4 regions of the Sphingobium sp. R-21 genome follow, and region 2 is predicted to be linked to each of the others. Evidence: riboswitches for the same ligand, from Rfam matches in the RefSeq annotation. Region 2 holds a riboswitch; each other region holds the start of a gene.
The links. Region 2 has a riboswitch for cobalamin ahead of ACN9MX_RS06965 (TonB-dependent receptor). Riboswitches for the same ligand answer to the same signal wherever they lie in the genome.
Positions count from the first base shown of each region.

Region 1: linked by a shared signal. The riboswitch ahead of ACN9MX_RS19855 (DUF1636 domain-containing protein) and the one ahead of ACN9MX_RS06965 (TonB-dependent receptor) in region 2 are both predicted to bind cobalamin.
Region 3: linked by a shared signal. The riboswitch ahead of ACN9MX_RS20010 (HoxN/HupN/NixA family nickel/cobalt transporter) and the one ahead of ACN9MX_RS06965 (TonB-dependent receptor) in region 2 are both predicted to bind cobalamin.
Region 4: linked by a shared signal. The riboswitch ahead of ACN9MX_RS19985 (cobalamin biosynthesis protein CobG) and the one ahead of ACN9MX_RS06965 (TonB-dependent receptor) in region 2 are both predicted to bind cobalamin.

Region 1 covers NZ_CP184375.1:1,147,998-1,153,528, forward strand. Annotated here, with positions in the region: gene ACN9MX_RS19835 (LysR family transcriptional regulator) at 1-60, shown strand, start outside; gene ACN9MX_RS19840 (hypothetical protein) at 76-225, opposite strand; gene ACN9MX_RS19845 (acetyl-CoA C-acyltransferase) at 396-1,577, opposite strand; gene ACN9MX_RS19850 (MgtC/SapB family protein) at 1,732-2,247, opposite strand; cobalamin riboswitch at 2,575-2,764, shown strand; gene ACN9MX_RS19855 (DUF1636 domain-containing protein) at 2,957-3,364, shown strand; gene cobT (nicotinate-nucleotide--dimethylbenzimidazole phosphoribosyltransferase) at 3,361-4,377, shown strand; gene ACN9MX_RS19865 (histidine phosphatase family protein) at 4,374-4,937, shown strand; gene ACN9MX_RS19870 (adenosylcobinamide-GDP ribazoletransferase) at 4,934-5,531, shown strand, end outside.
Region 2 covers NZ_CP184374.1:1,474,070-1,479,600, reverse strand. Annotated here, with positions in the region: gene ACN9MX_RS06970 (PepSY domain-containing protein) at 1-387, opposite strand, end outside; gene ACN9MX_RS06965 (TonB-dependent receptor) at 455-2,599, opposite strand; cobalamin riboswitch at 2,777-3,018, opposite strand; gene arsH (arsenical resistance protein ArsH) at 3,273-4,019, opposite strand; gene arsB (ACR3 family arsenite efflux transporter) at 4,016-5,044, opposite strand; gene ACN9MX_RS06950 (GNAT family N-acetyltransferase) at 5,050-5,531, opposite strand, start outside.
Region 3 covers NZ_CP184375.1:1,182,786-1,188,316, reverse strand. Annotated here, with positions in the region: gene ACN9MX_RS20020 (efflux RND transporter permease subunit) at 1-935, opposite strand, end outside; gene ACN9MX_RS20015 (LysR substrate-binding domain-containing protein) at 1,288-2,223, shown strand; cobalamin riboswitch at 2,342-2,569, shown strand; gene ACN9MX_RS20010 (HoxN/HupN/NixA family nickel/cobalt transporter) at 2,723-3,814, shown strand; gene cobW (cobalamin biosynthesis protein CobW) at 3,811-4,851, shown strand; gene cobN (cobaltochelatase subunit CobN) at 4,851-5,531, shown strand, end outside.
Region 4 covers NZ_CP184375.1:1,174,175-1,179,705, reverse strand. Annotated here, with positions in the region: gene cobN (cobaltochelatase subunit CobN) at 1-4, shown strand, start outside; gene cobO (cob(I)yrinic acid a,c-diamide adenosyltransferase) at 1-606, shown strand; gene bluB (5,6-dimethylbenzimidazole synthase) at 603-1,232, shown strand; cobalamin riboswitch at 1,305-1,523, shown strand; gene ACN9MX_RS19985 (cobalamin biosynthesis protein CobG) at 1,694-2,758, shown strand; gene ACN9MX_RS19980 (precorrin-8X methylmutase) at 2,758-3,387, shown strand; gene cobI (precorrin-2 C(20)-methyltransferase) at 3,384-4,103, shown strand; gene cobJ (precorrin-3B C(17)-methyltransferase) at 4,100-4,849, shown strand; gene ACN9MX_RS19965 (cobalt-precorrin-6A reductase) at 4,825-5,531, opposite strand, start outside.

The DNA.
Region 1 (5,531 bases), on a different replicon from region 2:
GCAGACGAGGCCCCGACGCTGCGCGCCCTTGTGCGGATCGCTCTGGGCCCGGACGGGTAGGATGGGAGACGACGCTCAGCCTGCCCTGGCAGCGAAAGCCGGGCTGGACAAGGGAAGCATCGGCGCCGTTTCCTGCAGTCGGGTCCTGACCATGACCAGCCTTTCATGGCCTGCGCGGACATTGGCGAAGTTCCTGCCCATCCAGGCGGGAACATGTTCGAGCATCGACTTGCTCCATGGCTCTGGTCACCGACTGAAGAGATAATCTCAATTGCGCGCAGGACGTTTCATGGCGCCGTGTTGCGCCATGGAAGCATTCAGAACCAGAGAGACATGGGTGAGGGCGCCGTCCTGATAGGCGGCGGCCGATCCTTCAATATTTCCTTCCCTCTCGCCTACAGGATTTCGAGAGCGACGGCGGTCGCTTCGCCGCCGCCGATGCAGAGCGCCGCAACACCCTTTTTCAGGCCTCTAGCCTTCAAGGCCGCCACCAGCGTGGCAATGATCCGCGCGCCGCTGGCACCGATGGGATGCCCCAGCGCGGTCGCGCCGCCATTGACGTTGATGCGGTCGTGCGGGATGTCGAGGTCGCGCATCGCGATCATCGCGACGGCGGCGAATGCCTCGTTGACTTCGTAGAGGTCGACCTCGCCAGAGGACCAGCCGGCCTTATCCAGTACCTTGCGGATCGCGAAAACCGGGGCCGTCGTGAACAGCGCGGGAGCATGGGCATGGGCTGCGGTGGCGACGATGCGCGCTTCTCTTGCGAGGCCCAGCTTCTCCGCGACGTCGGAACGGGTCAGCACCAGCGCGGCCGCGCCATCCGAGATGGAGGCAGAGGACGCCGCCGTGATCGCACCGTCCTTGGCAAAGGCAGGCTTCAGGGAAGGAATCTTCTCGGGCCTGGCATTGCCGGGCTGCTCGTCCTTGTCGACCTGGACTTCGCCGCCGCGCGTCCGGGCCGTCACCGGAACAACCTCCCCAGCGAAGGCGCCGCTGGCGATCGCGGCGTTGGCGCGAGCGAGGCTCTCAACCGCATAGGCGTCCATTTCCGCGCGCGTGAACTGATAGTCGCGGGCCGTATCCTCGGCAAAGGCGCCCATGGGCTTGCCGCGGTCATAGGCGTCCTCCAGCCCGTCCATCATCATCGTGTCGATGATCCGGTCATGGCCGATGCGCGCGCCGGAACGATGCTTGGGCAGGGCATAGGGGGCATTGGTCATGCTCTCCATGCCGCCCGCAATGACGATGTCCACGGTTCCCGCGCTCAGCGCTTCGGCGGCCATGATCGCCGCCTGCATGCCGGAACCGCACATCTTGTTGACGGTGGTCGCTTCGACGGACTGTGGAAGACCTGCGCCGAGCGCCGCCTGTCTGGCGGGCGCCTGCCCAAGCGCGGCGGGCAGGACGCAGCCCATATAGATGCGGTCAATGGCTTCCGGCGCGGCACCCGAACGCTCGACCGCCGCCTTTACCGCCACGGCGCCCAGTTCCGGCGCGGAAACGCCCGAAAGTGCGCCCTGAAAGCCACCCATCGGGGTCCGGGCATAGCCGGCGATGATGATATCCTTGCTCATTGCTCTTTCCTCAAGCGGTTCGGGAGCGGACCCTGCGCCATATCATGGCACGAATCGCAACAAGGGTTTCCGCCCACATCGCTTGTCTCTTCCCCTATCGCGACCATGCGCGCAACGTTGGGGGTCACTAAAGGCGGCGATGCGGAGGAGCCCTTCAGCCGTCACGCTTGGGGACTGCCGACCCCCGGCGATTGGGCATGGTGACGGAACCGCTTTCCGGATCGTCCGCCTTCTTCTCGCGCCGACCCATGCGCTTTTCGATCAGGAGGAGCAGGGACAGCAGGACCAGCGCGATCAGCGATCCTGCAAGCACGAGTACATATTGGCCGGCCCCTGCCGTGATTCCGACGGCTGCCGCCATCCACAGGCTGGCGGCCGTGGTCATGTTGCGCACATCGCCGCCGCGCACGAAGATGAGGCCGCCCGCAATGAAGCCGATTGCCTGGGCAAGACCCTGAACGACGCGGATCGGATCGCTGTCCTGATGGGCTTCCGCCAGTTCCAGTGCTGACAAAGTCAGCATCGCCGAACTCAGCGACACCAGTCCATGGGTACGCAGGCCCGCATCATGGCCGTGACGTTCCCGCTCAAATCCCAGCGCAAGGCCCAGCAGGGTTGCGAGCAAAAGGCGGACGAGCGTGGTACCGAAATCATTGGCCAGCATGGCCATAATACACGCGAAAGAGACTCGCCGTTCCATCCACGGCGACGAATTCGACAGGCCGCGTTCGCTATGGGATGTTAACGATCGTCGCTGTCGGAAGAAACATGTGCAATCAGGCCGTTGACCCGCATTTCATTTTCAGCCGTGCATGCGAACAACTGACAGAACCAATCCATCCATCGCGTCAGAATCGCCATGGTTCCTCTCCCTCTTTGCGTCCGATGATAGCAGTTCGGGCGAGTGAAGAGAAGTGTAACCATCGCAAATCGAGCGCAGGTGCGGACGTGTTAACTCTGTCCTTTTACGACCTTGCGATCGGGCGAATGCAGTCTTATCAGCGCCAGTGCGACAGGTTCCCCGTGAGGGGATGAAAAGGGAAGTCGGGTGGAACGCCCGCGCTGCCCCTGCAACTGTAAGCGGCGAGCGATCCAGCCATCGCGCCATTGGAACCAGAGGTTTCGAGAAGGCGGCCGGAAAGCGTCGACCCGCGAGCCAGGAGACCTGCCTGACGCGGTCGTTCTTCGGCCGGACAGGGTGTGCCGGACGAACGGGGATATCCTCGCCGAGCGACAGTCATCGCCTTGCCGGCGCGGCCGCGCAGGGGAGTTCTATCGCCTGCCCGATGCCGGCCAGTCCTCTCCCGCGCGGTTCCCGACAGGGCATATGCCGTCGGGGCTGGAGGATATGATATGACTTTTTCGCGGGGCCATCGCTGATGTTGCGGCCTGTGGAGCCTGGGGCTTCGGTGGTCGTTTGTTCGACCTGTCGCCTTTCGGCGGAACAACGGGAGGATGGAGCGGGGCGGCGGGGCGGCGCCCTGCTGGTGCAGGCGATGCAGAAGATACGCGACGGCGATCCCGCCTATGCGGGCATTGCCGTGCAGGACATGCCCTGCCTCTTCGCCTGCCAGCGCCACTGCACGGTGCATGTGCGCGGGACCGGCAAGGTCGGCTATGTGCTGGGCGATTTCGCCCCGGATGAGGACGCCGCGCGCGCGATCCTCGATTATGCCGTGCGCCATGCCGAAAGCGAAGAGGGCGTGGTGCGCTATGCCGACTGGCCGCAGGGCGTGAAGGGGCATTTCATCGTCCGGACGCCGCCCGAAGGCTTTGTCTGCTCATGATCCGGTTCAGCGACAGCACGGCCTTTGCCGCGGCGCTGAAGGATTTGCCGGCTCCGGAAGCAGAGTTCATCGATGCCGCAGCGGCGCGGCAGGCCATATTGACGAAGCCCGCCGGTTCCCTGGGGCGACTGGAGGAAATCGCCCTGTTCATGGCGGGCTGGCAGGGCCGGGAGCGGCCTGTGGCGGAGCGCCTCCGCGCCGCGATCTTCGCGGGCAATCATGGCGTGGCCGCGCGGGGGGTCAGCGCCTATCCCGCCGAGGTGACGGCGCAAATGGTGGCGAATTTCCATCATGGCGGAGCAGCGATCAATGCGCTGGCCCAGGCCTGCGGCGCGGAACTGACCGTGGTCGCGATCGAGTTGGACAGGCCGACAGGCGACATCTGTGTCGAGGCCGCCATGAGCGAGGCCGACTGCCTGGCCGCGATCAATGCGGGGGCGGCGGTGGTGGAAGCGGGGCTGGACCTGCTGCTGCTGGGCGAAATGGGCATTGCCAACAGCACGCCGGCCGCGGCGCTCTGCGCCCAGGCATTCGGCGGTCCGGCGGAGCATTGGATCGGGCGCGGCACGGGCGTGGACGGCGAGGGATTGATACGCAAGGCCGGTGCGGTGGAACGGGCACTCGCCGTGCATGGGGGGCAGTGCATCAATGCGTTCGAAACCCTGCGGCGATTGGGCGGGCGAGAGATCGCGGCGCTGGCCGGAGCGGTGTTGGCGGCGCGGATGCGGCGCGTTCCCGTGATGCTGGACGGGTTTATCTGTTGCGCGGCCGTCGCGCCGCTAGTGAGGGACAATCCGGCGATCACCGACCACTGCCTGGCGGCCCATCTGTCGGCGGAGGCGGGGCATCAGCGACTGCTGGCTGCGCTGGCCTTGGAACCTTTGCTGCGGCTCGACATGCGGCTGGGCGAGGGAAGCGGTGCGGCGGTAGCGGCGCAGATCGTCCGCTCCGCCCTTGCCGCGCATCAGGACATGGCGAGCTTTGCCGAAGCCGCGGTGGCCAGCGCCCTGTGAGCGCCTTTTCCCTCCATCTGATGCGGCATGGCGCGCCGCAGCTTGCCGGGCGTCTGCTCGGTCATCTGGACGCACCGCCGGAAACGGAGGGCATCGCCCTCTGCGTCGAGCGGGCGCGGGGGCTGGATTTCGCCCGACTGGTGACATCGGACCTCGCCAGAGCGCGAGTGCCGGGCGCCGTCATCGCGGCGGAGCGCGGAATCGAACACCGGGTGGATGCGCGCTGGCGGGAGTTGAATTTCGGGGATTGGGAGGGGACAGACCCGACGAGCCTTCCGGCGGACGACCTGGCGCGCTTTTGGGATGATCCGGATCGCTTCCCGCCGCCGGGTGGGGAAAGCTGGACTGGCCTCTGCACCCGGATCGGCGAGGCGCTGAGCGCATCTGGGGAGCCGGCGCTGGTGGTTTGCCATGCCGGGGCGATGCGGGCGGCGTTGGCCGTGCTGTGCGGCTTTGACGTGAGGCAGGGATGGGCGGTGGATCTGCCCTATGGCGCGATTTTGAGCCTGCGGGTTTGGCCGGAGAGCCGGTCGGCACAGATTATGGGCCTGATCACATGAAGCGGCTGGTCCTGGCCATGCAATTAATGACGCGCCTGCCATTGCCCGCCCTGAATGTGGATGAGCGGGACTTCGCGGCCGCGATCCGCTGGTTACCCGCAACCGGCATCGCGGTGGGCCTGATCGTGGCGGGCGGCGCCGGGCTGGGGATGCGGATCGATCCATGGGTGGGCGCTCTTTCCGGACTGGTGGCATGGGTCGCGGTGACCGGCGCGCTACATCTCGACGGACTGGGCGATATAGCAGATGCGGCAGGGGCAGCGCATGGCGACCGAACGCGCCTGTCCGCCGTGCTGGCCGATCCGCATATCGGCAGCTTCGGCGCGGTCGCCATCGGTCTGCAACTGCTGGTCAAGCTGGTGCTGTTGCGATCGTGGTTGGAGAGCTTTCCACTTTGGATGCTCGCTGTCGTGGCGATGGTGGCGCGTATCGGACCGCTATTCTGGACGCGCTGGTTGCCGCCGCTTCACGAAGGGCTGGCGAGCCGCTTTCGCGCAGGCTGGCGGCCGGAACCATGTGTCCTCTGGTCGATGCTGGCGCTGGTGGCGTGTCTTCGGGAACCCGCCCTTTTGGCGGCGATCCCATTGATTCCGC
Region 2 (5,531 bases):
GACCAACCCATCCGGCCGGTCGAGCGTCACCTTCCACAATGGCCGATAGCGGTTAAACCCGCTGCCAACCGTCCATTGATCCCGCTCGATCAGATCCACGGCGGAGGCAGGCGCTTTGCCGAACGCGGCAGCGATGCCGCCAGCCTGGCGAGCCGTGACAGGAGCGATGGCGCGCCCGCTCATTGCCGCCGCCGCCCCGTCGTGCAGCCAGACGGGACCGTCCAACCCTTGTTGCAACACGGCGTCGGCCTGAACACTCCCATGGACCTGCTTCCAGTCGATGGGTGCCAATCCCGCCAGCCGCTCCTGCTGGGTCAGCGACGGGAAAGGCACATACATCATGACGATGCCCGACAGGAACCACATCGCCAGCAACAGGCATGTCACTATGCCCAGCCAGCGATGGGTCAGATACAGCCATCGCTTGCCGCGATGACGCCACCGGGCGCGTGCGTCAGAAATGAGCCGTCACCGAAATGTCGATGGAACGGGGGCGGCCCAATATCCACTGCTCGTCATTATAGGTGGTGGTCGCATAATCCTTGTCAAAGAGATTATAGACCCGCAGGTTCGCCGCGAGATTGGGGGTGAACGCATAGGTCAACCCCGCATCCACCACGGCATAGCCCGGCACCCGGTGGCTGTTGGCGTTGTCCGAGAAGCTCCGGCCGACATAGCGCAAACTGGCATTGGCCCGCAGCGCGTCAATGGGCGCCCAATAGACGGACAGGTTCGCCGCTACTTCAGGCACATTGGGTGGCGTGTTGCCGGTATAGCTGGTGCCGCCGCTGATGAAGTCATCGAAATTAGCGTCCAGCACTGTGCCATTCGCGTCGATGCCGAAGCGGTCGGTCAGTTGCAGCGTCACCGAAGCCTCCACACCCTTGGCGGACCGCTGGCCGATCTGTTCTATGGGACTAGTCGGCGTCTGCTGCGCCACCAGCTTCTTCTTGACGATACGATAGGCCGCCAGAGTGGCGCTGCCCTTGCCATCGAGGAACATGGCCTTGATGCCGCCCTCGACCTGATCGCCGGTCGCGTTGGTGAAGGCGAACTGGGTCGCATTGGTGGTGAAGGTGGTCAGCGTGCCGAGCGGATCTACGCCGGTCGAATATTGCCCATAGAACGAGATATTGGAGGTCGGCCGATAGACGCCGCCGATCCGCCAAGTGGTGTTGCGGAATTTCCGATTGGTCGCACCATTGGGAAAGGCATTGACCTCGCTGGTGCTGCCGTCCGGGTTATAGACGATGTTCCAGCGTTGCACCTTGTCACGCTCGTGCCGGATGCCTGCGACCACCGAAAGCTGATCGGTCAGCGCCAAGCGGTCTTCGGCAAAGAAGCTATATTCGTTGGTCCGCGTGCGATAGCGGGGCGCGATGCCCTGCGTGTCGTAGAACAGGCCCGGATCGAAGTCGAAGGGATCGACAGCATCCTCCTGTGGGTCCGATCCGAAATCATTGGAATAAGTGAGCTTGATGAGATTGGCGTCGAAGCCGACGACCAGATCGTTTTTCAGGCCCGCAATCGGCTTGCTAATGCGGATGGTCGCCTGATCGCCATATTGGGTCTGGTCATGGAAGATGCCCAGATTGTCCATTCGGTTGATCAAGCCGGTGTCGTCATTGTAGAAATAGCTCTCCAGATTTTTGAACAGACGCTTGCTGGTAAGGCGATAGGCGGCGTTGGAGAGGGTGATGCCTTCGGCCACCGTCCAGTCGGCGGTCAGCGTGGTCCGATTGTCGCGATAGTGCAGGCTGGCGTCGGCGACATTATAGTTGCGCCGCTGGTTGTCCTTCACCAACGCCCCGTCGATCAGTGGCGTGCCGAAATATTCCATCGGCCGCTGATTGCCATAGTCGTTACGCAGGGTGAGCGTGAAGCTGTCGCTTGGCCGGAAGCGCAGCGCACCCGAGAGCGCGAGGCTCTTGGAATGGCCACGGTCGACATACCCGTCCGACGCCCGGTAGCTGGCGTCGATCCGGTAGGAGAGCATCTCGCCCAGCGGTCCACCGACACCTGCCGCCGCGCGCCAGCTATCCTGCGAGCCATATCCTGCTTCCGCGTCAAATTCGGTGCGTTCGGCATTGGGGGATCTGGTGATGATGTTCACCGCGCCGCCCAGTGCGCCCTGTCCGTAGAGCACGGAGGCGGGGCCGTTCAGCAATTCGATCCGCTCGACATTCCACGGATCGGTGGGGAAGGTGATCGTGCCCGCGACCGGGAACAGCCGGACACCATCAACCAGTTGCAGCACTGAACCCTGACCGGAAAAGCCGCGCAGCGACAGGGCCGTGCCGCCATTGCCCGGATTGGCGGAGGTGGTGACGCCCGGTGCACGGGTTACGGCCGACATTATGTCCAGATCGCCCCGAGCGCGGATCGCGTCGCCATCAATCTGTGCGACGCTGGCTGGCGTTTCGAGCGCGGTCAGCCCCAGGCGCGATCCGGTTTCCGTCTCTTGGAGCAATGCTCCCGGCCGAACGCCCGACACGATGATTTCGGCTGAGCTGTCCGCGGCGGTTTCCGCGCCGGCCTGCTGCGTCGTGGTGGCGGCCAGCCCGGTGGCCAGCCAAAATCCTACATTTTTCCATTCCATTGCATGTCTTCCCGGCGTCACGCGACATTCGGGTGGAGACGTGCCGCCAGCGACGGTCGGCGCACGTCAGCAGCCGGACGCCATAGAGCGACCGCCACGCGAACCGATGCGGCCTCCACCGCCCGTTCGTCGCTCAAACGGAAAGATACCGTGCCTTGGCCATCCCCTGGACCGGGCAAGAGCGACCAGACGCTGGCAGGTCTCCTGGCTCGCGGGTCATAGCTTGATGCACGGCCTTCCCAGACCTCGCAGGATTTAGCGTCCGGTCCAGTGGCTGCCTCCTCACACTGGAGGAAGCGATATGCATCGCGCTCGCCGCTTACAGTTGCAGGGACAGCCCCGGATTTGGATGGCCGGAGCCATCCTCACCGCGTTCCCTTTTAAGCCTCTTTCGAGGCACCGGCGCGATCATGCCCGGGACGATGAAGCCATCGTCCCGGGCAGAGGTGCGTTAGCGGGAGGGTCAATGCTCCGCAAGAGCCTAATCTCACGCCGCCGCGAGACCGAGCCAAGGCGAGATGGCCGATATCCGCATGAGAACCAGGCGCTTAACCAGCGACAACAGGACACGGGATATCGCGAGTATGGGCCAGAACCCGGCTGAGTCCGTCGTACAGCCGGATGCCATGGTTGCTGATCCTGATTTTCGCCGTGCCGGGCTGCTAGCCGTCAATCAACATTGCGGCGCTATCGCGACTGCCGAATGGTCAGACTCGGCATCAACCGAAATTCCGGCTTCCTTGCGCTCGGAATAGCGATCCACAAGTTGCGCCGCATGCGGTCGCATAAGTACCGTAAAGCGGACCAATTCCTCCATCACATCGACGATGCGCTCGTAGTAGCTCGACGCCCGCATCCGGCCGTCTTGGTCGAACTCCTTGTAAGCCATCGCCACCGACGACTGGTTGGGGATCGTGAACATCCGCATCCAGCGACCCAGCAGGCGCAGCGTGTTGACGGCATTGAACGATTGGGAGCCGCCGGACACCTGCATGACTGCAAGCGTCCGCCCTTGCGTCGGCCGCATCCCGCGAATCTGGAGCGGCAGGTGGTCGATCTGCGTCTTCATGATGCCGCTGATTTGGCCGTGCCGTTCCGGGCTGCACCAGACCATGCCTTCCGACCACAGCGCATGCTCGCGCAATTCATGCACCGCAGGGTGATCGTCTCCCGCCACCTGATCTGGCAGCGGCAGGTCGCTGGGATCGAAGATCCGCGTCTCAGCACCGAAATATTGCAGCAGGCGGGCGGCCTCTTCCACGGCGAGGCGAGAGAAGGAGCGCTCTCGCAGCGAGCCGTAGAGCAGTAGAAAGCGCAGAGGCGGCTGGTCCGGGCCAAGGCCAGCGGCGGGACGAGCCAGCGCAAAGGCCTTGTCCAAGGCAGGCAGATGATCGGGGGCGGTGAGTTCACGCAATCTCATGCGGCAATGGCTTTCTCATACCAGGGACGGGTTCGCTTTACCAAGGCGACAATGGACAGCATCACCGGCACTTCCACCAGCACGCCTACGACCGTTGCCAGCGCGGCGCCGGAACTGAGCCCAAAGAGGCTGATGGCGGCGGCCACAGCCAGTTCGAAGAAGTTGGAGGCGCCGATCAGCGCCGAAGGGCCGGCGACGCACCACGCCACGCCGAAACGGCGGCTGAGCCAGTAGGCGATGCCGGCGTTGAGATAGACCTGAAACAGGATCGGCACGGCAATCAGCGCGATCACCAGCGGTTGCCGGATGATCTGCTCACCCTGGAAGCCGAACAGCAGCACCAGCGTCAGCAGCAGGCTGGCAAGGCTGATCGGGCTGATGGCGGACAGGAAATGCTGAAGTCCCTTCTCGCCGCCGCGAAGAAGCGCTCGGCGGAGCAGTTGGGAGATGATAACCGGGACGACGATGTAGAGCCCCACCGACAGCGCCAGTGTGTTCCACGGCACGGTGATTGATGCCACGCCCAACAGCAGGCCGACGAGCGGTGCGAAGGCAAAGATCATGATCAAGTCGTTCAGTGCCACCTGGCTCAATGTGTAGTTCGGCTCACCGTCGACAAGGTTCGACCAGACGAAGACCATTGCCGTGCATGGCGCTGCGGCCAGCAGGATCAGGCCCGCAATATAGGACGAGGATGCGCCTGCCGGCAGCATCGGGACGAACAAATAGCGGAGGAAGAACGTCCCGAGCAGCGCCATCGAGAATGGCTTGATCGCCCAGTTCACCACAAGGGTGACGCCGATACCGCGCCAGTGTTGCCGAAGGCTATGCAGCGCGCCGAAATCGACCCGCAGCAGCATCGGGATGATCATCAACCAGATCAGCCCCGCAACGACGAGGTTGACGTTGGCGATCTCCAGCGCTGCGATGGTCTCGAAGGCGCTCGGGAGCAAATGGCCAAGACCGATCCCGATCGCGATGCACAGGGCCACCCACAGCGAGAGATAGCGTTCGAACAGCGACATGGTCGTCAGTCCTTCCCGGAAGCAGCCGGCGCGGTCGCGATGCCGCCGCCCAAGGGAAGCTGCATGTAAACCGTGTCGAGCCAGCGGCCTGCCTTCCAGCCCATGCCGGTGAGGCGACCGACATGCTCAAAACCGCAGGACGCGTGGAGCGCTACGGAGGCAGGTTCACCCCCGCCGATGACGGCGACCATCTGCCGGAAGCCATGGGCTTCAGCGGCCTTCAGCAAGGCCATGAGGAGCAGCTTGCCGATGCCGCTACCGCGCCTGTCGTGCGCCACGTAGATGCTGTTCTCGCAGGCATAAGCGTAGGCCGGCCGATCGCGGAACTGCGTGGCGTAGGCATAGCCCACCACCTCAGATCCATCGCAGGCAACAAGGAATGGCCAGTCTCGTCCGGTCAGCGTTCGTATCTTGGCTTCGGTCTCCTCTTCGGTCGGTGGCACGATTTCGTAGGTCGCCGTGCCGTGCAAGACGTGATGCGCGTAGA
Region 3 (5,531 bases), on a different replicon from region 2:
AGGCCCGCGGCAATCTGCGGCAGTTTCTGCTTGACGCCGTCCACGATTGCCAGGGTGGAGGTCGCGCCGTTCTTGAGGATGGTCAGCAGCACCGACCGGCTGCCCTCGACATGCACGATATTCTGCTGCGGGCCGCTGCCGTCGCGAACATGCGCGACGTCCCGCATGGTGATGGTCGCGCCGTTCACGACCTTGACCGGCAGGTCGTTCAGAGCCTCTATGGAGGACGGGGCGTTGTTCAACTTCACGCTATATTGCGTTTCGCCGATCTTGACGAAGCCGGCCGGGTTGATCTGGTTCTGCGCCGCGATGGCAGCGCCCACATCCTGCGCCGACAGACCCTTCGATTGAAGCGCCAGCGGGTTGAGGTCAATCTGAACCTGCCGCTGCTTGCCGCCGGACGGGAATGGCATGGCAAGACCGGGCACCGTGATCAGGGGCGGGCGGACCTGGTTCATGCCCATGTCGAACAATTGCTGTTCCGACAGCCCCTTTCCCGACAGGGCAAGCTGGAGGATGGGAACGGTCGACGCACTATAGTTCAGGATCAGCGGTGGCGTAATTCCCGGCGGCATCTGGCGCAGGACGGTCTGCGACACCGATGTCACCTGCGCCGTGGCGGTCCGGATGTCGGCGCCCGGCTGGAAATAGATCTTGATGACGCCGATACCCTGAAGCGACTGGCTCTCGATATGGTCGATATCATTGACCGTCGTCGTCAGCACCCGCTCATAGGGATTGACGATGCGGTTCGCCATGTCCTCCGGCGACAGGCCCGCATATTGCCAGGCAACGGCCACCACCGGGATGCGGATGTTGGGGAAGATGTCGACCGGGGTGCGCACGGCCGCCAGAACCCCGCCGATCGCGATCAGGATTGCCATTACGATGAAGGTCAGCGGACGATGCAGGGCAACCTTGACGATATCGATCATTCACGACTCCACGCAAGCGCCGCCAGGTGATCCCCGCCGCACATGAAACGCGACCTCTCCGGATATATTTTTCGCCTTCTGGGACAGTGACGAACAGCGCCAGGAAATGCGCATATCTTTTTTTCGCATTTTCAGGCGATTGTCCGTGACCGGCCTGCCTGACAATGCGCCCAAGAATGCGACGACATCCCCGACCATGGGCGGAGTGCTGCGGCAATGAGGGGGCATAGCCCGCGCACATCCGCCCGACGGTCATGGGACACCGCCGCATTCGAAAACGCCCATGCGCCCTTGGACATTCCACGTCTAATATATAATATGGCATGATCGATATCTTTGACGACATGATAATATGGACCTGCGCCACCTTCGTTATTTCCTGTGCGTCGCTGAAGAGATGCATTTTGGCCGCGCCGCGCTTCGCCTCGGCATATCCCAGCCGCCGCTCAGCCAGCAAATCCGCGCCCTGGAGGAGGAGCTTGGCGTCCGCCTGTTCGATCGCACCAGCCGCAAGGTGCGCCTGACGGAGGCGGGCCGGCTGTTCGAGCCGGAAGCCCGCAGGACGCTTGCCCAGGCCGACCGCGCAGCACAGATCGCGCGCATGGCGCAGCGTGCGGAGATCGGGCGGCTGGGGCTGGGTTTCACTACGTCCGGACCCTTCGTGCCGCCGATCGCGCGCGCGCTCTACCGCTTCCGCAAAGCCCATCCGGACGTCGAACTGATCCTGCGCGAACAGGGCCGCGACGAACAGATAGAGGGGGTCGCCAGCCGCCAGCTCGATCTTGGAATCTTGCGTGATTTCACGGCATTGACGCTGTCTGATGGCTTGCTGTCGCAATGCCTGCTCAAGGAAGAGATGGTGCTGGCGCTGCGCGCGGATCATCCGCTGGCGCTAAGGGCGGCCCCACCCCGGATTGCCGACCTTTTCGATGAACCGCTGGTCCTGTACGGCGCACCCAATGGCACAGGCTTCACGGAACATTTCCGGGCCCTTTGCACGGAGGCTGGCTTCGTCCCCAAAATCTCCCATGAAGCCCGCAGCCTGGCCACCCTGCTGGGCCTGGTTTCGGCGGGGTTCGGGCCTACGGTCATACCCTTGTCAATGGCGCGGCTGCACCTTGACAATGTGGTCAACCGCCCGTTCGACTTGCCGGTCATGAGTTCGCTCTGGCTGATCCACGATCGGGAACTGTCGCCCACCGGCCTGGCGTTCCTCGATACCCTGCTCGAAGAATGCCGGTCGACCGGAATCACCTCCAGCGACAGCCGATGCGCCACCGCGCCATGACGGAGGTCATCGCCCAATGCCTCATCAGGGAACGACCGCTGATGAAGGCGCCGATGAAGCGCCCCTTCCCATTTCTTTTCCCAGCCTCTATGCACGGCCGTGAAGATCGGTTTCGGTTGGTCTTCATGATCGCGCCGGTGCCCTCGCAAGGGGCTTAATAGGGAATGCGGTGATGAATCCGCAGCTGTCCCTGCAACTGTAAGCGGTGAGCGAGACGCATAGCGATCCTCCGGAGCGCCGGATGATCAGCCACTGGGCCGGACGCTAAACCATGCGAGGCCTGGGAAGGCCATGCGCCGAGCCGTGACCCGCAAGCCAGGAAACCTGCCTGCGTCTGGTCGCTCTTGCCTTGGTCCAGGGGATGGCCGCGGCACGGTCCTCCGTCTGAGCGACGCTTCTCGCAGCGGGAGCTGCTGTCCGCATGCCGGGCGCAAGAGCGTCCGTCCGGCATGAAGGCGGTTTCCGTCCGGTTTCGCAGACGCCGACGGGATACCGTCCGATGACCATTTCCTCCGATGCGCAGGCATCGATGCAGGCGCCTCCTGGCGGCCTGCGTCGCCGCGCCACCGGCATGTTCGCCGGTCTCATCGCCGCCAATCTGGCCGCCTGGATCGCGGCCTTCACCATCTTCGCGGGCGATCCCGTCATGCTCGGTACGGCGGTGCTTGCCTGGAGCCTGGGCCTGCGCCATGCCGTCGACGCCGATCATATCGCCGCCATCGACAATGTGACCCGCAAGCTGATGCAGGACGGCCAGCGGCCCCTTACGGTCGGCTTCTGGTTCGCCATCGGCCATAGCGGCATCGTGCTGATCGCCGCTGTCCTCATCGCATTCGCCGCCAATGCCCTCAGCCGCGTCGAAGCCGCAGGAGCCATTGGCGGCACCATTGCGACGCTGGTGTCCGCGACCTTCCTCCTTGCCATTGCGGCGATGAATCTGGTCATCCTGCGATCCGTGCTCAAGACCTTCAATCATGTTCGAAGGGGTGGCGCCTATATCGATGAAGATATGGACATTCTTCTGGGCAATCGGGGTCTCCTGTCGCACCTTTTCCGCCCGCTTTTCCGGCTGGTGACGCGAAGCTGGCACATGGCGCCGCTCGGCTTTCTTTTCGGTCTGGGCTTCGATACCGCGACAGAGGTTGCCATTCTGGGCCTTTCCGCCGGCCAGGCCGCCAGCGGCCTTTCCATCGCGACCGTCCTTATCTTCCCCCTGCTCTTTGCGGTGGGGATGGCGTTGATCGACACCACGGACGGCGCGCTGATGATGGGCGCCTATCAGTGGGCGTTCGTGAAACCGATCCGCAAACTCTACTATAATATCACCATAACGCTGATGTCGGCTCTGGTCGCGCTGCTGATCGGCGGGATCGAGGCGGCGGCGCTGCTGGGCGACAAGCTCGGCCTCAGCGGCGGCATCTGGACCCTCGCCGCCGATTTGGGCGCCCATTTCAACAGCCTTGGCTTCATCATCATCGGCCTGTTCGCCGCCTGCTGGCTGGCGAGTTGGGCCTTCTATCGCTGGAAGGGCTTCGACGAGATCGAACTCATCCCCGCCGCTGGCCACCAACCGCAAGGAAATCCCGCATGAAAAAGGTATCTGCAACCGTCATCACCGGCTTTCTGGGTGCCGGCAAGACCACGCTGATCCGTCACCTCATCCAGCATGCCGGCGGCCGTCGTCTGGCCCTTATCATCAATGAATTCGGGGATGTGGGCGTCGATGGCACGCTGGTTCAGGGGTGCGGCGACGAAGCCTGCCCGGATGACGACATCATCGAACTGGCCAATGGCTGCATCTGCTGCACCGTGGCCGACGATTTCCTGCCGACCATGCAGAAACTGCTCGATCGCCCTGTCCCGCCTGATCACATCATCATAGAGACCAGCGGCCTTGCCCTGCCCAAGCCGCTGGTGAAGGCGTTCCAATGGCCCGACATCCGGACGCGGGCCACGGTCGACGGCGTCATCGCCTTGATCGACGCCGACGCGCTCGCCGCCGGCCGCTTCGCCCATGACGAAGTCGCGCTCGCGGCCGCCCGTGCTGCGGACCCCACGTTGGATCATGACAGCCCGATCGAGGAATTGTTCGAAGATCAACTCGCCTGTGCCGACCTCGTCCTGCTCAACAAGACCGACCTGGTGGAGCCGGACCGCCTGGTGGCGTTGGAGCAGGAACTGGCCCGGGAAATCCGACCCGGCGTCCGCATCCTCCGCACCGCCAGGGGAGAGATTGATCCCGCTATCCTGCTCGGTCTCGACGCGGGCGTGGAGGACCAGATCGATGCACGCCCCTCCCACCATGACGATGAGGAGGATCATGACCATGACGATTTTGACAGCTTCGTCGTCGATCTGGGCGAACTTGCCGGGCCAGAGCCGCTGCTGACGGCGCTCGCGCAGAGCATCGCCGCGCACGACATATTGCGGGTCAAGGGCTTCCTCGCCATTGAGGGGCGCCCGGCGCGCCTGGTTCTTCAGGCGGTCGGTCCGCGCATCCAGCATCATTACGACCGGCACTGGCAGGCCGGCGAGCCGCGCCGATCCCGGCTGGTGGTGATTGGCCAGCGCGGCATGGACCGCGCCGCGATAGAGGCCGGAATCGGCGCCCGGATGGCGACCGCCTGATGCATCTGCTGACCGCCACGCCCGGCACCGTCTCCAATGGCGACGAAGCCATAGACCTCGGCCAGTCACCGGGGGACATCGTGCTGCTGACCGTGGCGGACAGCGAACTGGCCTGTTTCGCCAGCGCGGCCCATGCGCTCACGCAGGAACTGGGGGAAGGCGCGCCGCGCATCCGGCTCGCCAACCTTCTCCAGCTAAAACATCCCTATTCGGTCGACATGTATGTCGAGAAGGTCGTGGCCCATGCCAAATTCGTCTGCGTCATCCTGCTAGGGGGCAAGAGCTATTGGCCCTATGGCATTGATGAGATTGCAAATATCGCGCGGGAGAAAGGCATTGCCTTCGCCGCCATCGCCGATGATCGGGAAGATGATCCAGAATTGCGCGCCGCTTCGACCGTTGGCCCGGAAAGCTGCGGTCTGCTGCGCGACTATCTGCGGCAGGGCGGCATAGCCAATGCCATCGCTTTCCTGCGAAAGGCCGCTGATCTTGCCGGCTTCGACGCGGGCGCCGTCGATGCGCCCGTCCCGGTGGCCGATGCGGGCCTTTACCTGCCTGGTCACGATCGCCCGACCCTGGATCAGGTCAAGGCCAGATGGCAGGCCGGTCGGCCCACCGCCCTTTTCCTCTTCTACCGTGCCCTGCTGATCGCCGGTACGCTGGATGCGGTGGACCGCATG
Region 4 (5,531 bases), on a different replicon from region 2:
ATGATCGAACGCACGCCCGAACAACATGCCGAAAAGATGAAGAAGAAACAGGCCGCCCATGACAGGATCATGGCTACCAAGACGCAGGAAAAGGGCCTGTTGATCGTCCACACCGGCAAGGGCAAGGGCAAGACGACCGCCGCCCTGGGCATGGTGGTCCGCGCCATCGGCCATGACAGGAAGGTGGGCGTCGTCCAGTTCGTCAAGGGCGCGATGACCACCGGAGAAAAACGGGTGTTCGATGCGTTTCCGGACAATGTCGAATTCAAGCCGATGGGCGAAGGCTTCACCTGGAATACGCAGGACCGGACCCGGGACATTGCCCTGGCGCGCGAAGCGTGGGATGAGGTGAAACGCATGATCGCCGATCCGGCCTATGACATGGTCCTTGCCGATGAACTCAACATCGTCCTGCGCTACGACTACCTGCCCGTGGCAGAGGTCCTGGAAGCCGTGACCGCCAGAAGCCCGATGAAGCATGTGCTCATCACCGGCCGCAACGCGCCCGAAGCGCTGATCGACGCGGCCGATCTCGTCACCGAAATGACGCTTGTCAAACATCCCTTCCGCAGCGGCGTGAAGGCCCAGCCGGGAATCGAATTCTGACACACACCGCCTTCGACATCGCCGCCTTCGAGGATCTGGTCCACCTGCGCCGCGACGTGCGCCATTTCCTGACCGACCCGCTGGACGAAAGCGAGGTGGAAAGGCTGCTCGCCCTTGCGCACAGCGCCCCGTCCGTGGGGCTTTCGCAGCCCTGGCGGTTCGTCCGGATCGAAACGCCGGGGCTGCGCGAGGATCTCGCCGTCCATGTCGATGCCCAGATCGCCAGAGCGGGCAAGATCTACGATGGAGAGGAGGACCGGCTCTACCGCAGCCTCAAATTGCACGGTCTGCGCGAAGCGCCCGTGCTGTTCGCCGTCTATTGCGACGAAGGCACTGAAACGGGGCACAGGCTGGGCGCAATCACCATGCCGGAGGCGCGCCGCTACAGTTGCGTGATGGCCATCCACACATTGTGGCTTGCCGCCCGCACGCGCGGCATTGGGCTGGGCTGGGTGTCGATACTGGATCCCGCGACGGTGGATGCGATGCTCGCCATTCCCGGCAACTGGCGCTGCCTCGGGCTGATATGCCTGGGCTATCCTGTAAGCGAAGAGGCTACGCCGGAACTGGAAAGACGGGGCTGGGAACATCGCACCGACTGGCATTCCGCGATCGTCACGCGCTGACGATTGCCGCTGAACGGCTCTTTCCTTTCCCGTCCTCCCCGCCTATGAGGCGTTGCTGGAACGGGTTCCGCCCGCTCCATCGATCGCGTCGGTGCCCCGCGAGGGGCTTAAATGGGAACGCGGTGCGGGAGGATGCTCCCTAATCCGCGGCTGTCCCTGCAACTGTAAGCGGCGAGCAAGGCAAGGACGGCCCCCCATCCGGGATGGCCAGCCACTGGAGCAATCCGGGAAGGCCCGTGCCAAGGCGACGACCCGCAAGCCAGGATACCTGCCGAACGCAAAGGTCGCTCTAGCCATGGTCCAGGGGATGGTCACGGCTCGGTTCTCCGCACGGGCGACGAATGCGGCTGGGGGACATCCTCCGGTCGTCGTTGCGACGTGGGAGGTGAAGTTCGTTGCCAGACGCGCAAAGCGCATCGTCCGCCGCCGTTCGCGGCTGGTGTCCATCGGCATGGCGTCCGATGACGGCAGGCGACGGATTGCTGGTACGGGTGCGCCCCCGACTGGGCCGCCTCACCGTGCCGCAGGCCATCGGACTTGCAAAAGCGGCGCGTTCGCACGGCAACGGCCTGATCGACCTTACCAACCGCGCCGCGCTCCAGCTTCGCGGCGTGGCGGAGCAAAGCCATGCTCCACTGCTCCGGCAACTCATCGCTCTTGGCCTCGCCGATCCCGATCCTGGCCGTGAGGCTCGCGGCAATGTCCTGCTCACGCCCGATTCCTCGCCAGGGGACGACACGGAAAACATCGCCCTCAGCCTGATCGAGCATCTTGATGAAATGCCCGAACTTCCCCCCAAGATCGGGATCGCCATCGACGCCGGCCCTGCGCCCTGTCTGGCAGCTGTTCCCGCGGACTTCCGCTTCGAACGCAGCGCAACGGGCATGCTGCTGCTGAGGATGGACGGACGGATGCTCGGTTCTACCACCAGCGTCGAAAACGCGGCTCGCGACCTGAGCGCCCTTTTCCACTGGTTTCTGGCCACGGGCGGGGCAGCATCTGGCCGCGCAGCCCGGCACAAAGCTCCTCTGCCAACCGTTGCGGATGTCGCGCCCGCGCCGTCCCGCCCGCCTTCCCAAGCGCTGGCGGCGGCAGCCGGCCCGTTTCACGGCATTCCCTTCGGCCAGTTCCATGCCGACAGCCTCATCGCGCTGGCGGAAAAAGGGAATGTCTGCGCCGTGCGCATCACCCCCTGGCGCGGCCTGATCCTCGAAGGAGCCAAGGAGGATGCCGACAACCTCTCCATTGACCGGCTGCTCGGAATGGATGCCTGCCCTGGCGCGCCTGCATGCCCGCAGGCCAGCGTTGCGACCCGCAGCCTCGCCACCCGGCTCGCACCGCTGGTCGATGGCTCCCTGCATGTGTCGGGCTGCGCCAAGGGCTGTGCCCGACAGGTGCCTGCCGACCTTGTTCTCACCGGCAGGCAGGGCCGCTTCGACCTGTCCCGCAACGGCCCCGCCGGATCATCGCCGGAGTTGGCCGGCATGACCGCCGACCAAGTCCTCGCCCATTTTGGAAGGCCCTGATGCCCCAAAACTATGAAACCGATGGCGCCGCCATCTACCGGCAGTCCTTTCGCATCATCCGCGCGGAGGCTGATCTCGGCCGCTTCTCGCCCGAGGAGGAGCGCATCGCCGTGCGCATGATCCATGCGGCGGGACTGGTCGAACTTGCGTCCCGGATCCGCTTTTCTCCCTCCTTCGCAGAAGCTGCCATCGCCGCTCTTCAGGCCGGCGCCCCGATCCTCTGCGACGCGCGCATGGTGTCCGAAGGGATCACCGCAAAGCGCCTGCCGGCCGCCAATCCCATCCTCTGCACGCTGAACGATCCGCAAGTGCCCGCGCTGGCGGAGCGCATGTCCAACACCCGCTCCGCCGCCGCGCTTGAACTCTGGCGGCCTTATCTGGCAGGCGCGCTTGTCGCGATCGGCAATGCGCCGACGGCTCTGTTCCATCTGCTCGACATGCTGGAGGATCCCGCCTGCCCTCGACCGGCCGCGATCATCGGCTGTCCCGTCGGCTTCGTCGGAGCGGCAGAATCGAAGGAGGCGCTCTGGCACGCCCAACCCGTCCCCTGTTGCGTCGTAGAGGGCCGCCTTGGCGGCAGCGCTGTCACGGTCGCGGCGGTCAATGCCATTGCGAGCCCGGCGGAATGACAGGCGGGACCATCCACGGCGTTGGCCTGGGACCGGGCGCCCAGGACCTGATGAGCGTCCGTGCCGACCGGCTGATCCGCGACGCGCGGCATATCGCCTATTTCCGCAAGCGGGGACGGTCGGGTCATGCCCGCAGCATCGTGGAGGGCATGTTGCGCGCCGATGCGGTCGAATTCCCGATGGAATATCCGGTGACGACGGAAATCCCGCTGTCCGATCCCCGCTACAATGACCTTCTCTCGGCCTTCTACGCCGATTGCACCGCGCATCTGGAAGGACTCTCCGCGCGCGGGGAGGATGTGGTCGTCCTCTGCGAGGGCGATCCCTTCTTCTATGGCAGCTTCATGCATCTGCACAGCCGGCTCGCCGCGCCGGTGAAGATCGTCCCCGGCATCACCGGCATGTCCGGCGCCTGGACCGCCAGCGGCACGCCGATCAGTTGGGGGGACGATGTCCTGACCGTGTTGATGGCGACGCTGCCCGAAGAGGAACTCGTCCGCCGCATCCGTGACAGCCATGCGCTGGCGGTGATGAAGATCGGCCGCAACCTCCCCAAGCTGCGCCGCGCGATCGAAGCGGCCGGCCGACAGGACAGCGCCTGGCTGATCGAATATGCGACGATGGCGGATCAGCGTATCACGCCGCTGGCAGAGGCGACCGATGTCACCGCCTATTTCTCGATCCTGCTGATCCATGGACAGGGCCGCCGCCCATGACCGGCTGGATCGTGGCAGCGGGCCTTGGGCCGGGCGCGGATGCGCTCGTCACGCCAGAGGTGTCGGATGCACTGGCGCAGGCAACCGACGTCATCGGATATATCCCCTATGTGGCCCGTGTGGCGCAAAGACCGGGCCTCATGCTCCACGCATCGGACAATCGCGTCGAACTTGAACGCGCTGCCCATGCCCTGACCCTTGCCGCCCAGGGCAGGCGGGTCGCAGTGGTGTCTTCGGGCGATCCGGGCGTGTTCGCCATGGCTTCGGCCCTGTTCGAAGCCATGGAGGCAGGCCCGCAGGACTGGCGCGATGTCGATGTCCGCGTGCTCCCGGGCATCACCGCCATGCTCGCCGCCGCGGCACGCGCGGGCGCTCCGCTCGGCCATGATTTCTGCGCCATCAACCTGTCCGACAATCTGAAGCCCTGGCCGCTGATCGAACGCCGCCTGCGCCTCGCGGCACAGGCCGACTTCGCCATGGCTTTCTACAATCCGCGATCCCGCTCCCGGCCGGAAGGCTTCGGGCGGGCGCTGACGATCCTGCGCGAGGAATGCGACGAGGATCGACTTATCCTGTTCGCCCGCGCCGTTTCCACGCCCGAAGAAACTCTGCGCATCGTGCCGCTGAGCGAGGCGACCGCGCAGATGGCGGACATGCGCACCATGGTCATCGTCGGTTCCAGCCGCACCCGGCTGATTAGCCGATCAGGGCCGCCGATCCTCTATACGCCGCGCTCCGCCGCATGACCCAGCCATTGCAGCACCGCCGCAACCTCATGCGTCATCAGCGCGGCCGGACAGGCCGGGCGCTCGATCATCACGACCGGCAATGCCAGTTGCCGCGCCGCAATCAGCTTCGCCTGCGCGCCATCGCCACCAGCATTTTTCGAAACCACGCAGTCGATCCCATGGGCGCGCATCAAATGCATTTCGGCCTCCACCGTAAAGGGGCCCCGGTCGATCACCAGCGCATGTCGGGGCAATTGCGGGACAGCGTCGGGCATGTCGACGAAGCGCAGCAGATAATGATGCTGCGGCTGTGCAGCGAACACATCGACATGCACGCGACCCACCGCCAGCATCACGCGGCGGGCGGCTCCCGCCAGCGCCGCCACGGCGCCGGCCATGTCGGGCACGCGCGTCCACTGGTCCCCCTCAGCCGCAGTCCACGGGGGACGGGTCAACATGATATGCCCGACCCCCGCCTCCCGCGCTGCGGCAACGGCATGCTCGCTCATCGTCGCGGCGAAAGGATGGGTGGCATCGACCAGATGGGTGACGCTCTCCTCCCGCAAATAGCGCACGAGGCCTGCAATCCCGCCAAAGCCGCCGACACGCACCGGCACCGGCTGCGCCCGTGGCTTCTCCGTCCGCCCGGCGTAGCTCAGCAGCGCGCGCGCCCCACGCTCGGCCAGAGCTGCTGCGAGCG